DNA from 3 places in the Pseudoalteromonas sp. MMG022 genome. Region 1 is predicted to be linked to each of the others. Evidence: predicted binding sites of a transcription regulator. Region 1 holds the regulator's gene; each other region holds the start of a gene.
What was found. Region 1 encodes sigma-54, which starts transcription at its own class of promoters, with help from an activator protein. Its sites were predicted from a motif close to GTTGGCACGNNNNTNGNNT; they were not measured.

Region 2: the regulator sigma-54 is predicted to act here: its motif matches at 2,585-2,603, upstream of glnA (glutamate--ammonia ligase).
Region 3: the regulator sigma-54 is predicted to act here: its motif matches at 4,041-4,059, upstream of fliE (flagellar hook-basal body complex protein FliE).

What each region holds. Positions count from the first base shown of each region.
Region 1 is NZ_JAKFZQ010000004.1:104,114-109,140, forward strand. Features, by position in the region: gene rapZ (RNase adapter RapZ) at 1-444, opposite strand, end outside; gene ptsN (PTS IIA-like nitrogen regulatory protein PtsN) at 463-915, opposite strand; gene hpf (ribosome hibernation promoting factor) at 918-1,205, opposite strand; gene L1070_RS04925 (RNA polymerase factor sigma-54) at 1,233-2,750, opposite strand; gene lptB (LPS export ABC transporter ATP-binding protein) at 2,809-3,534, opposite strand; gene lptA (lipopolysaccharide transport periplasmic protein LptA) at 3,537-4,064, opposite strand; gene lptC (LPS export ABC transporter periplasmic protein LptC) at 4,054-4,608, opposite strand; gene L1070_RS04945 (KpsF/GutQ family sugar-phosphate isomerase) at 4,714-5,027, opposite strand, start outside.
Region 2 is NZ_JAKFZQ010000014.1:70,595-75,621, reverse strand. Features, by position in the region: gene glnL (nitrogen regulation protein NR(II)) at 1-423, opposite strand, end outside; gene L1070_RS13695 (DUF4124 domain-containing protein) at 489-971, opposite strand; gene glnA (glutamate--ammonia ligase) at 1,116-2,522, opposite strand; gene typA (translational GTPase TypA) at 3,064-4,887, shown strand; gene L1070_RS13680 (CZB domain-containing protein) at 4,943-5,027, opposite strand, start outside.
Region 3 is NZ_JAKFZQ010000003.1:207,856-212,882, reverse strand. Features, by position in the region: gene fliI (flagellar protein export ATPase FliI) at 1-74, opposite strand, end outside; gene fliH (flagellar assembly protein FliH) at 89-907, opposite strand; gene fliG (flagellar motor switch protein FliG) at 911-1,948, opposite strand; gene fliF (flagellar basal-body MS-ring/collar protein FliF) at 1,941-3,650, opposite strand; gene fliE (flagellar hook-basal body complex protein FliE) at 3,673-4,005, opposite strand; gene L1070_RS04160 (sigma-54 dependent transcriptional regulator) at 4,161-5,027, opposite strand, start outside.

The DNA of each region.
Region 1 (5,027 bases):
AATGGTTTCTGCGAGTTGGTGAACACTCAAATCTGTGGTGTCTATCAGGACATCTGCACGAGTGGTGAGTACATCAAGTAGTTTTTTTTCTGCTTTTATTGCTAAATCTAAGGGCAGATCATGTATTGATAGCGGATGCAGGCGGCGAGTTTCGGAAAAGCGTCTGATGAGTGTATTGTCGTCACTATCAAGGTAAAACAACATTGGGTTTGCAAAACCCGGTAAGTACTCAAGTATATCATTAAAGTCTTGTTGCTCTTTTGGCAGGTTGCGTACATCAATACTGACGGCTATTTTATCGTAATTGTCAGATACGCTGCGCACTAGTGAGGGCAGTAGATTAACAGGAATGTTATCAACACAGTAATACCCCAAATCTTCGAGTACACGTAAGGCAACGGATTTTCCAGAACCGGAACGACCGCTAATGATGATTAGTTCCATTATGCTCCCTTTGGTAACCTAGTCTGCTGAAGCAATAATGGCATAAAGTTCCTCATCATTGCCAGCATTGCGCAGTTGTTTACAGAATTCTTTATTATTTAGCTTTTCGGCAATGGCTGCAAGGGTTTTCAAGTGCTGTTGATTATCACCATCTGGGACTATCAGTGCGAGAAATATATCGACGGGACGGTTATCAATGGCATCGAAAGGGATTCCTTGCTGATTTACGAGTAACATAGCGGTAACTTCGTCGATACCCTCGATTCGGCCATGAGGGATTGCGATGCCCTTACCAATACCAGTACTCCCCAATTTTTCTCGGCTCATCAATGCATTTAGTATGTCATGTTGGCTTAGCTCTGGGAGTTGTTCATGCGCTAACTCACTGATGTATTCGAGAACCCGTTTTTTGCTATTAAAAAGGACCGCAGCTTTACTGCAGTCCTTATTGATAAGTGAGCTTAATTTCATGATTAGTGTCGAGTAAGCTTCTCTTTGTGTTTAATTACTTGGCGATCTAACTTATCGATAAGGCCATCGATCGCAGCATACATATCTTGATGTTCCGTTGATGCAAATAACTCTCCACCATTGACGTGTAAAGTGGCTTCGGCCTTTTGGACCAGCTTTTCAACATCTAAGATCACATGTACATTGTTGATGTGATCAAAATGCCTTTCCAGCTTCGCAAACTTGTTGGTTACATAGTCTCTTAATGAATCAGTGATTTCTACATGACGACCAGTTAAATTTAGTTGCATAAGCATTTTCCTTCTTTGGTATTACGTCTAAATCAAGCTCTTACGCTGATTGGACGGTGGAATGGCTAACGACTCCCGATATTTGGCTATGGTGCGTCGGGCCACCTTTATTCCTTGCTCTGCTAGGATATCTGCTATTTTACTATCGCTTAATGGTTTCGCGGTATTTTCTGCAGCTACTAGCTTTTTGATAAGTGCTCGAATCGCAGTGGATGAACACTCTCCTCCGTTTTCTGTACTCACATGGCTTGAGAAGAAGTATTTCAACTCAAAAATGCCCCTAGGTGTATGCATATACTTTTGAGTCGTAACTCGAGAGATGGTTGACTCGTGCATCTCTACCATTTCAGCTACATCATTTAACACCATAGGCCGCATTGCTTCAGGGCCATGTTCAAAGAATGCCTGTTGTTGTTGCACAATGCAATTAGTAACTTTCATTAAAGTTTCATTTCTGCTTTCTAAGCTTTTAATGAACCATTTAGCTTCTTGAAGATGTGAGCGTATAAACTGACTGTCTGTGCTGGATTTCACTGAGCGTGACATTGCCGCGTAGTGATCATTCACTCTGATTTTTGGCATACAATCGGGATTTAACTCAACAACCCAGCGACCTTTGACTTTTTTAACTGATACATCTGGGATTACATATTCTGACTCTTCCCGAATAATACTCGCTGCGGGTTTTGGATTGAGCGAATGAATCAACGTCATAATTTCTTTGAGCTCAGTTTCCTTGAGCTTGGTCTTTTTCATCAAGGTGCGATAATCTCGGCTCGCTAAAAGATCAATGTGCTCGTTGAGTATCATTTTGGTTTCTTGGAGCCAAGGTGTTGTTTTTGGGTCAAATTGGTTTAACTGAATGCAGAGACACTCTTGCAAACTGCGTGCACCAATACCGACTGGGTCGAACAATTGAATACGCTTTAGTACTGCTTCTACTTCATCAAGTTCAATAAGCTCTTCAGTATTGCCGTCATTAAGGCTCTCTAGAATATCTTCGGTGCTCAGTGTCAGAGTACCGTTATCATCAATTGCCTCTACGATTGCGACAGCGATGCCATGATCCGTTGGACTAAAAGGAGTGAGCTCAAGTTGCCACATTAAGTATTCATGAAGGGTTTCAGTGGTTTCGCCTTGATAAACGGTTTCGTCTTCAGGCATAGGGCCGCTGCTGGCTGCAGGGGCGGCACTCATGTACTCATCCCAAGTAACATCCATGGCCAATTCATCGCTGACGGTATCTTTGCTCAGCGCCGCATCAGAGTCCATTTCATAGTCGCTAACGGCCTCTGCTTCATAGGTGTCCTGATCTTGGCTTGCATCGTCCTGGCTATTATCTTTACCATTTTTTTCTTGAGCATCACTATCAAGCTCAGAATCGGAATCAGACTCTTCTATTTCAAGAAGGGGGTTGCTATCCAGCGCTTCTTGAATTTCTTGTTGTAGATCCAGCGTACTCAATTGCAGCAAACGAATGGCCTGCTGTAATTGCGGTGTCATGGTAAGTTGCTGCCCCATGCGCAGCTGTAACGATTGCCTCATGTACCTTTAACAATCCTTCTTATTCTCTATTTTATTGTTGTGACCAAGCGTATATTAACTATAGCCTGAATTGTTCACCAAGGTAGACATCTCTTACTGTTTGATCCGCCAAAACATGTTCAGGCGTCCCAGATGCGATCAGTTCACCATGTGATACTATGTAGGCTTTTTCACATACATCAAGGGTTTCTCGAACATTGTGATCGGTAATAAGTACACCGATACCTCTATTTTTTAAATGTTCGATTATTTTCTTTATATCTAACACTGAAATGGGATCAACACCAGCAAAAGGCTCATCTAGGAGGATAAATTTTGGATTTGCGGCTAAAGCGCGAGCAATTTCAACACGACGGCGCTCACCTCCAGATAAAGCCATACCTAAACTGTCACGAATATGCTGGATGTTGAACTCATCCAATAACTCGTTTAAAACCTGCTCTCGGGCTTCTTTGTTTAGTGAGTTCCTCGTTTCTAGAATTGCCATCAAGTTTTGGTACACTGTTAGCTTTCTAAAAATAGATGATTCCTGCGGTAAATAACCTATACCAAGGCGGGCTCGGTTATGCATAGGCAATAGCGTAATATCATGATCGTTAATACAAACCGTGCCATGGTCACTTGGAACAAGGCCAACAATCATGTAAAAGCTCGTTGTTTTTCCAGCACCATTTGGACCGAGTAAACCGACTATGCTACCCGCTTCTACGCTTAGGCTAACGTTTTTGACAACTTGTCTGCCCTTGTAGCTCTTTGCCAGAGCCGTTGCGGTCAATACGCTCATAATTACTTACCTTGGTCTGGTTTTTTTGATTTCTTCTCAGGTACAAGAATGGTGTGTACTCGAGCGTTATCCTGTTCACCTCGCTCAGCACTGATCAGTTGTTTGTCCATGTCGTAGGTGATTGACTGAGCTTGAATAATCTGTCCAGACTGGTTGATAGAGGCATTGCCTTTGATGACCAAAGTACGATTAGCAACATCATAACGGATTTCCAGCGCGCTGGCGGTAAGTTCAGTTCCATCTAGCTGCTTTTCAATAAAGCGAGCAGGGTTGCCCGTTGCTACGAGGAGTTGTTTATTATCGCCTAATTCTTCTCGGCGATGAACTTCTAATCTGTCGGCATTGATTTTACGGTTGCCATGAATGATTTCGACATTCTGTTCAAATATGCCAATATTGGTTTTTAGCATGGCTTGTTGCTTACCCGCTTTGATGGAAACCTCACTGGTCGTCTTATTTTGCTGCGCGTTAACGCTGTGGCATAGGAGCAACCCAAGCAAGGTTACAGTAAATAATAATTTATTGGTCATAATAAATAGTTCGAGTATGGTTTATTAATTCAATTATATCGGTGTTTAAATCGGCATAGAGACCTTTGCCTGTAATCTTTAAACTCGGTCCAGTAATTTCAACTGGTCGTTCCGACTGCATTAGTCGCTCATTTATTTCAACGCGTATATTGTCTGCTTTAATCAACGAGATCATCGCACCCGTCGTAAGATTTTGAGCTTCTACATTTCCTTCTAACATCAGCGTATTATTTTCATACAAAGTGGCCTCTTGGGAAGAAATCAGCCAGCTTTGTGAGCCGTTATACAAGTTAAATACCGGCGCAGTAAAGTGGCTAAATCCAAGTTCTTGATATAGCTCCATTTTAACAGCCGTGACCGTGTAAGTTCTGACGCCAGCCTCATTATATGAGGTTTGTTGTAACTCAGTTGCGATATAATCTGGTTTCGCAATTATGTCACTCTGTTTACTCGTTTTTGGGGTTTCCTGTGTTAGATAGGGGTACCAAAGCCAAGTCATTGATATGACAAAAATAATAAGCAAAATGGCTCGACTGCTACTCATTACAAGTTTCCAAAACGTGGTCGCAGCGTTACGCTGTACCTCAAACTAAAATGCGTTTGATGAATAAATAATGAATGACACTCTGTTGTCACAGATATCTCCATGTTAAAGCACCCCTGCGCGAAGCAAATCTTGAGTGTTGAGTGCGCCAATAGGGCGGTTATAGTCATCTATGACAACCAAGCCATTGATTCGTTTAGTTTCCATGATATTTAAAGCCTCTGCGGCTAGCATATCAGCTTTTGCTGTTGTGCAGTTCACCGTCATTGCTTTGTGAATCGGTGTGTGGTGTAAATCAACCCGTTGCTCGATAATACGTCGCAAATCTCCATCAGTGAAAATACCAATTAGTTCATTGTGCTCATTTACAACGGTGGTCATACCGAGCCCTTTTGCTGACATTTCAAAAAGCGCATCTT
Region 2 (5,027 bases), on a different contig from region 1:
ACCTCTTATCAGTGTTCGTGCCGCTTGGTATTGATGCATTTGGTTGGAGGCTTGATCAAAACGAACTTCATCATCGATACGACGACACTCAAGTAAAATAAAGGTTTGTTGTTGGTGGTTGATGCGTCTTGCGTGCAGGTTGATTGTGGCAGCTCGATTATCCACGAACACCACGTCTACCCTGTGCTGCTGGCAATCAACCCCATCATTTAAGGCGTATTGTGACAGGCGTTCAAAGTCAATATGGTGATGGCTAAATATGTTGTTAATCGGCTGGCCGATGAGTCGTTTAATACCCAGTCCAAATAACTCACTGCTGCTGTTATTGGCATAATGGATCACAAACTCTTTATCTAGCACTAACACGCATGTGGATAGGTTATGCCATAGGGCACTCAGCATAGGGTGGGTACTTTGTACCATGTTGGGTCACCTGTAGAATCTCTTGCACCAATTTGGTGCACTATAACATGCACCATTTGATTGGGCTATGGGTTGATACGGCTGGTTTTGTGCAAATAAAATGTACTTTGTGGGCTGGTTGCAATTCTCGTACCGTGCTCATCAAACAGATACATAACCAAATGGTGCTCGCCACGCTCTAAATTGTGTAACGCAAAAGTGGTGTTGGTTTGCTTGTCACTAACGAGTTGGCCGTTGAGTGATAGTTGTACGGTTAAGCCTTTGCTAAAAACAGGTTTGACTTGTCCGCTTACATACACGGTGCCAGTGTTTTCTCTGAGTGTTTGTTGATGCCCAGGGGAGGAAATTTTCAGCTCGTATTGCACCGCTTTGTTCACTTTTTTGGGTTTAAGAATTGAGGTATCGGTCGTTGGCATACTAAGGGGTTTATTTAAACTGATTTTTTCCGACCCTGCGCGGGGAACATCAGAAAATACCCAGTTGCCATTTTCGTCTTTCCAGCGGTAAACCTGTGGTTGTGAAGCCGTTGCGCAGAACGTTAGTATCATAGTGCATACCAACCAAATCCGTATCATTAATCAGGCCTCTTACTCTCGACTCGTTTGGTAATACTCTAGTATGAAACAGATAGATTTACCATTAAAAAAGCCCGCTAAAGCGGGCTTGAGAACACATATGATTTAATTGCGCGATTAAACGCTGTAGTACATTTCAAACTCAACTGGGTGAGTTGTCATGTTCAGTTTTTCCACTTCTTTTGACTTAAGTGAGATGTAAGCATCGATTAAGTCGTCAGTGAAAACGCCACCTTGAGTCAAGAACTCACGGTCAGCGTCAAGGCTTGCTAGTGCTTCGTCTAATGAAGCTGCAACGGTTGGGATCTCTGCTGCTTCTTCAGCAGGTAGATCGTATAAGTCTTTGTCCATTGCGTCGCCAGGGTGGATCTTGTTCTTAATGCCGTCAAGGCCAGCCATAAGCATTGCTGAGAACGCAAGGTATGGGTTAGCTGTAGGGTCAGGGAAACGTACTTCGATACGACGAGCTTTTTCTGACGGTACAACAGGGATACGGATTGAAGCAGAACGGTTACGAGCTGAGTAAGCAAGCATTACTGGTGCTTCGAAGCCTGGTACCAAACGCTTATAAGAGTTGGTAGATGCGTTTGCAAATGCGTTGATTGCTTTAGCGTGTTTGATGATACCACCGATGTAGTAAAGAGCATCTTCAGAAAGACCGCCGTACTTGTCGCCAGCGAAGATGTTTTTGCCATCTTTAGCAAGAGATTGGTGACAGTGCATACCAGAACCGTTATCACCTACGATTGGCTTAGGCATGAAGGTTGCTGTTTTGCCATATAGGTGAGCCATGTTATGGATAACGTACTTCATTTCCTGAATTTCGTCAGCCTTAATTACCATCGTGTTGAAGCGTGTTGCGATCTCATTTTGACCTGCTGTTGCTACTTCATGGTGGTGTGCTTCTACAACGTGACCTAGCTCTTCAAGTACTAGACATGTAGCTGAACGCCAGTCTTGTGATGAATCAACAGGAGCAACAGGGAAATAACCACCTTTTACGCCTGGACGGTGACCTGTGTTACCGCCTTCGTAGTCTTTATCAGAGTTCCAAGATGCTTCTTGTGCGTCGATTTTATACATCGAACCTGACATATCTGTTTTATATTTAACATCGTCAAATAGGAAGAATTCTGGTTCTGGACCGAACAATACGGTGTCAGCAATACCAGTTGAACGCATGTACTCTTCTGCGCGCTTAGCAACAGAGCGAGGGTCACGCTCATAGCCTTGGTGTGTGTTTGGTTCTACTACGTCACAGCGAACGATAAGTGTTGTTTCTTCTGCAAACGGGTCTAGCTTTGCTGATGCAGGATCTGGCATTAATACCATGTCAGATTCGTTGATGCCTTTCCAACCTGCGATTGAAGAACCATCAAACATTTTACCATCTTCGAAGAAGTCTTCATCGGCTTGGTGATGTGGGATAGAAACGTGTTGCTCTTTACCTTTTGTATCAGTAAAACGTAAATCTACGAATTTAACGTCATTTTCTTTGATAAAATCTAAAACCGATTGTGACATGTGTCCTCCGACTCGTTGGGTTTTTTAAGCTTGCTGCATTCTAATGCGATTGCGCTGTTTGTAAGCTTAATTTGTGCCATTTTTTCAACTTCATGATTCTTAAGTGTTTCTTGTTTTGATGCACCAGAGTGTATCGTAGTTATGCACCAAAATGATCCATAAATGCACAGGGTTGGTGCATGGTGAGTATAGTGCAACTTGACTATATTCCCAGCTTACACTTGTCCATTTGTTGAGAGTTTACGCTTGTCATCACTTTTACATCTTGATGTTTTATTGTTGCTGTTTATTAGTGTACTAAACGCCTCTTTATATGCTTCGGCTACGTTAAATTTAGGCTATGCTAAACTGAATATCGGCCATAAAGTACACAATTTATGCTTAGTGATTAAAAAATAATGCTGCATAAACTTTCATCTACCGCGTTATTAGGGGATAATACGCCACTTTAAATCCTGGCGGTCTACTTTTATGGACTGTTTTGTGCAATTTGGTGCACAGGATTAACCCACTCTTTCGAGTAATTATCTGAGTTATAGACATGAGTATTGAAAAATTACGTAATATCGCGATTATCGCCCACGTAGACCACGGTAAAACCACCCTAGTTGATAAGCTACTAGAGCAATCTGGTACACTAGAAACACGCGGCGGTAACGAAGAACGTGTAATGGATTCAAACGATATCGAGAAAGAGCGCGGTATCACTATCCTAGCTAAAAATACAGCGATTGAGTGGAATGACTACCACATTAATATCGTTGACACTCCGGGACACGCCGACTTCGGTGGTGAAGTAGAGCGCGTTCTGTCAATGGTTGACTCAGTATTACTACTGGTTGATGCACAAGAAGGCCCAATGCCACAAACGCGTTTCGTAACGCAAAAAGCATTCGCATTGGGACTAAAGCCTATCGTTGTTATCAACAAAATCGACAAGCCAGGCGCACGTCCTGATTGGGTAATGGATCAGGTTTTCGACCTGTTTGACAACCTAGGTGCAACAGATGAACAGCTAGATTTCCAAGTTATTTATGCATCAGCAATCAATGGCTGGGCAACACTTGATTTAGATACTCCGTCTGACAACATGCAACCGATGTTTGAAGCAATCGTAGAGCAGGTTGCTGCACCAGATGCAGACCCTGCTGGTGGCTTCCAGATGCAGATCTCTCAATTAGATTACAACTCATATATTGGTGTAATCGGTGTAGGTCGTATCAAACGTGGTACGGTTAAAGTAAATCAGCAAGTGACTATTGTGGGCGCAGACGGCAGCAAGCGTAATGGTAAAGTTGGCCAGGTACTAACTTACTTAGGTCTTGACCGCCATGAAGCACAAGAAGCACAAGCTGGTGACATTATTGCCATCACAGGCTTAGGTGAGCTGAAGATCTCTGACACAGTATGTGATGTGAACGCGGTTGAAGCCCTACCGGCGCTGTCTGTTGATGAACCAACAGTAACCATGACTTTCTCTGTTAATACTTCACCGTTTGCGGGTCAAGAAGGTAAATTCGTGACTTCTCGTAACATCCTTGAACGTCTACAAAACGAGCTAGTACATAACGTTGCATTACGTGTTGAAGAGACTGATAACCCTGATAGCTTCCGTGTTTCTGGTCGTGGTGAATTACACTTAGGTATTTTGATTGAAAACATGCGTCGTGAAGGCTACGAGTTAGCGGTATCACGTCCTGAAGTAATCCTACGTGAAGTAGATGGTCAGTTAGAAGAACCGTTTGAAACGGTAACGGTTGACGTTCAAGAAGAGCACCAAGGTTCTATCATGGAGCAACTTGGTCTACGTAAGGCTGAGATGACAGACATGGCGCCAGATGGTAAGGGTCGTGTACGTTTAGACTTTGTCATGCCAAGCCGTGGCTTGATCGGTTTCCAAACTGATTTCATGACCTTGACATCAGGTTCAGGCCTCATGTACCACACGTTTGATCATTACGGTCCGCACAAAGGTGGTTCAATCGGTAAACGTAAGAACGGTGTATTAATTGCCAACGCGACTGGTAAGGCTCTAACTAACGCACTATTTAACCTACAAGAACGTGGCAAATTGTTCATCGGTCACGGTGTTGAAGTTTACGAAGGGATGATCATCGGTATTCATAGCCGTGATAACGACCTAACTGTTAACGCACTTAAAGGCAAGCAGCTAACGAACGTGCGTGCATCAGGTACTGATGAAGCGCAGACACTTGTGCCACCTATCAAGATGTCACTTGAGCAAGCACTTGAGTTCATTGATGATGATGAGCTAGTTGAAGTAACACCTGAGAATATTCGTATTCGTAAGAAGTTACTAACGGAAAGCGAGCGTAAGCGCGCTAGCCGTCAAGCAAAAGATTAATTTCGATTGTTGAATAAAAAACGCCGCTACATAGCGGCGTTTTTTTATGTCTTTGTTAAAAGAGTCCATAGCTTTCTGTTTCTTCTGGCTCATACCCTTGAAGGTGCTCGGGGCGAAAAATTGAGCTGGGGTCAATGAGT
Region 3 (5,027 bases), on a different contig from region 1:
ACGGGCACAGCAAATTGATGTATATGTTTTTTATATTGTGATAAACGTTCAGCTAAAGGACTTTCAACACTCATGAGGTAGCCAAAAATTACGACTGGATACCACTACCATGCAAAAAATCGTCCAAGATTTCTTTGATTCTTGTTTTCAGCGTCATATCGATTGAAGATTGAGAAGTTTTAACCTCTACATCACCACGATGTAATGTAGGCTCAGGTAATAGATGCCAATGCTGTTGTGCAAGCTGTTCCTCACCATATGCCTCTTTTACCAGCTCTAAGTCATCTGGATGCAGATGAATTTTAACCGTTTGCTCCGAAATAGGTAACGCATCCATAGCCTTCTTCAAAGCCAGCAGTACGATGTTGGGATCCAGCTCTACTTCCCGGAAAATGACCGCTTGCGCCAATAAATTGGCAAGCTCTACAAGTTGCTTTTCGCAACGCTCATCAACCAGTCGCAACGGTTCATGTAGTTCATTGACAATAAGGGTTAAAGTTTGTAACTTTTCTTCTATAAGCGGTTTTGCATCATCATGTCCTTGCTGTTTACCAATCTCCACACCTTCTTTGTAACCCGCTTCTTTCCCCTCGGTTACACCTTTGTCAAAGCCATCAATATAACCTTGCTCATGGCCTTGTTTGATACCTTCATCGTAAGCGTCTTGACGAATTTGTTCTAATTCTTCCAAGGTCAATGTCGGAAACTCTGGCTCATCAGTGTCCGGCTCATCAGCGCTTTTATCTGGCTTTTGATAAACCTGCTCCAACGGTTTGCCAAAAGCAGTTGAGCGCCCCGAATACTTGCGAGGATCTTCTGTTACATCAGGGATTGGCCAATTTTTAAGAAGTTCATCTAGTGCTTCTCCTTCGACTGGCCGACCCTTATAAAACTTGGTGTTACTCATAAATTATAAGAACTCCTCACCACCGCCACCACCGAGCATGATTTCACCGGAATCAGCAAGACGACGAGCCGTTGATAGAATTTCTTTTTGAGCCGCTTCAACTTCACTGATCCGAACAGGTGGCATGGCTTCTAGATCATCTGCCAGCATTTCCGCAGCACGTTTTGACATGTTGCTGAGGATTTTCTCTTTCAGAGCATCATCTGTACCTTTTATTGCCTTCATCAGTACATCTTGTTGAACTTCACGCAAGATAGTTTGAATACCCCTATCATCAACATCCAATAAGTTTTCAAATACAAACATGAGGTCTTGAATTTGTTGAGACATCTCTTCATCATGTTCACGAATAGAGTCCATAAGTTGACCTTCAATATTCGTATCTAAGTAGTTCATAATGTCTGCTGCTGCTTTCAAGCCACCCATCTTGGCAGCTTGTGCACCCGCTTGGCCTGCAAACTGTTTCTCCATGATTTCATTAAGCTCTTGCAGCGCTGCTGGCTGAACTTCTTCTAAGTTTGCAATACGCATGGTCAAATCTAAACGCACTTTTTCTGGGAATTGAGACAATATCTCCGCCGACTGTTCTGGTTCTAAATAAGACAACACAATCGTCTGGATCTGAGGGTGCTCGTTACGAATAATGTTGGCAACCTGTTTTGAGTCCATCCACTTAAGTGAATCCAAGCCCTTCGCGCCCGACCCCATGACAATCTGATCAATAAGGCTGGCAGCTTTGTCTTCACCAAGCGCTGCGGTGAGTGCCTTTTTAATAAAGTCTTCTGATTGAAAACCTATTGTACTGAAGCTCTGGATTTGCTCTATAAATAGATTGTGTACTGCGCTTATCTTGGCTTGTGATAAATCATCTAATGCTGCCATCGCCATACCAACGCGCTGTACCTGCTTTGGTTCAAGATGTTTTAAGATTTGCGCAGCATCTTCTTCAGATAAACTTAGTAACAAGATGGCGGCTTTGTCGACGCCATCAAGTTTATTTACATCATACGCAGCGGGTAGTTGTTTTTGTTCATCAGTCATCTTCTGTTAACCACGCTTTCACTACTTGAGAGGATAATTCTGGTTCATTGGCAACTAAGGCACGTACGGCTTTTAGTAGGTCCTCATCACCATGTAAGTCTGGCAATTGTAAAGTACCATCCGAAGAGAAGCCAACAGCTGATGAATCAAACTCATGATTTAACATATCTAATGTGCTGTCTCCTAAGTCTACGCCCGATGTAAGTGAATCTTCATCAAATTCTTCTAGCGTGTCATCTGGGTAAATCAAGCGTTTAAGCATCGGTCTGACAACTGCTAAAATAAGTACAATAATGACCAAAGCACCCAATGCTAAGCGAGCCATCTTCATAAACCACTCTTGTTCCCAAAGTGGTACTTCAGCAACTTCACTTAAATCTTCACGTACGAATGGAACAGTAACAACCTCTAAGGCATCGCCACGTTGCATATCAAATCCAACACCACCTTGTAATAAACGGCGAATGTTTGTTAACTCTTCTTGCGTGCGTGGTTGCAGTGTTACGTTGCCCTCTGCATCTGGCTTTGGTAGATAATCTACGGCTACCGAAACACTGATACGACGGATCACACCAGTTTGCTGACGCTTATGGCTAATTGTAGTGTCTAATTCGTAGTTTCGCGTTGCTTCTTTTTGCATTCTGCTTGGGTTGGTACCATTCGCAGCGCTGCCATTACCCGCTACTTCTGGAATATTTGAATCAAGTGGTGGCTGATTGGTCAACGCACCTGGAATCCCGGCAGTAATGCCACCGATATTATTTTCTTCAAATGTTGTTTCACTGCGCACTGCAGGTAAATCTGGGTTAAATCGCTTCTGTGTTTCCTCAACCGCACTAAAGTCCATGGTTAAGTCAACTTGCGCGGTATACTTACCTAGGCCAACAACAGGGATCATAATACTGTCAATTTTCTCTAAGTATTCCTGCTCTCTTTTACGCTCTATCTCATACTCTTTTCGAGAGCGAGCGGCCAGTGAATCCTGTGAGCCAGAGTTTAATAGACGACCATTTTGATCTGTCACGGTTACACGCGCAGGCTCAAGACCTTGTACTGCAGATGCTATGATATCTACAATAGAATCAACTTCTTCACCGTCTAGTGTTCTACCACGTTTTAAAGTGACAACCACCGTTGCTGAAGGCTTTTTCTCACGTCGAGCAAATACATTTTCTTTAGGAATTGCGAGTAATACTTTCGCACGGCTCACGTCTTGCAGTTCTTCAATGGTGCGTGCTAACTGTTGCTCACGGCTATGCTTTAGCCGTTCACGTTCAAGTCTCTGACTGACGCCAAAACCCATGTCCTGCATAAGTATGTCAGTGCCAGAGCTGGGACTTTGTGAAAAGCCATCGCGTGCCATCTGTAACTTGATATTCTGATAGTCACCTTCTGCAACCATGATGGTGTTGCCGTCAAGCTCATAGTCAATTTTCTGAGCATCTAGAAAATCAAGCGTCTGTACCAACTCTTCTGTTGGGTACTGACCCAATGGTCGCATATCTGGCTGGCGGGCCCAAATGATGATGAATACTGCAATTGCCAAGCATATTGCCAGCGCTATTACTAAAGTAACTTGGCGCAGCATATCAACGCCACTTAGCGCACTCAGATAGCCTGACTTTTGCTCTTGCTGCTCTTCAGCTTCGGTGCCAGTCGCGCCGTCTGATAAAGCTAGTTCTGTTGATTGATTCGTTGCCACAGTTACTCTCCACTACCTAGGTTTAAACAGGCATGCTCATAATTTCTTTATAAGACTCAACAAGCTTATTACGAACTTGCACGGTAGCCTCAAACGCCACAGATGATTTTTGCGATGCAATCATAACTTCGGCTAAAGAGACACTGCGATCACCCATTTCTAACGCTGTTACTTTGGATTTTGCCTCTTTTTGCAAACCATTAACAGTGTTAATCGCATCCGATAGTAACTCACCAAACTGCGCCGATGACGTCGCAGAAGATTGTACGGGCAAACTCTCTTGTGGTTTATTACGTGTAGCCTCTAAAGCTAGAGACTGCATTTCCTGATATAAGGCATTGGGTTGAATGTTCATAGTGCTCACCCTTTTTATTAAAGATATTAGGTATTAAGCACAAAGCATGCCAACAAAAAACACATTAAAATCATAATCTTAATGTGTTTTTTGCGGCTGTCATGTTTTTGACAAAGCAAAACCAGTGACTACTGGCTTTGCTTTAAAGGCTGGACTTATGCAGGTACGGATATCCCCATATCTCGCATTTTTGCAAGCTTGTAACGTAAAGTTCTTGGGCTCATACCCAGCACTTCAGCCACATCCTTGCGCTTACCTTGGTAACGAGACAGAGTGTCCAAAATAATTTGGTGTTCTTTGTCCTGCAATTCAGACTTGTAGCTCGTAGCATCACTATTATCCATAGCTGGTGCTTGCTCAGAGACCTCACCGTCTTGATTCGTAGTTGCTAAATTCAGCATAGGTGATGCTGTGGCCATTACAGGCTGATAGCTTTCTATGAAAATATCATCCGCGGTCACTGTCTCACCTTGCTGTAAAATCAATGCGCGCTGCACCACGTTATCCAGTTCACGTACATTACCTGGCCAACTATGCGACAGCAGCTTCTCTTTTGCCTCACTCGTCAGGCTCGGCACAGGTTTACTGGCTTTCATACAATGCCTGGTAATGAGGTGCTCCGCTAAAACCACAATATCACCAGGGCGTTCACACAGAGGCAACCACATAAGAGGGAACACATTGAGACGGTAGTACAAATCTTCTCTAAACTTGCCCGCAGCTACAGCTTCTTTCAGATCTCTATTGCTGGTTGCAAGGACTCTGACATCAAGCTCAATAGTCTTGCGTCCACCTAAGCGCTCAACTTCACGCTCTTGCAACACACGCAGTAGCTTAGCTTGTAACCCAAGATCCATTTCAGTGATCTCATCAAGCAAAATTGTACCTTTTTGGGCCTGTTCAAACTTTCCAGGACAAGCTTGGATCGCACCTGTAAAAGCACCTTTTTCATATCCAAACAGCGTCGCTTCGAGCATATTCTCAGGGATCGCCGCGCAATTTATAGCCACAAATGTTTCATG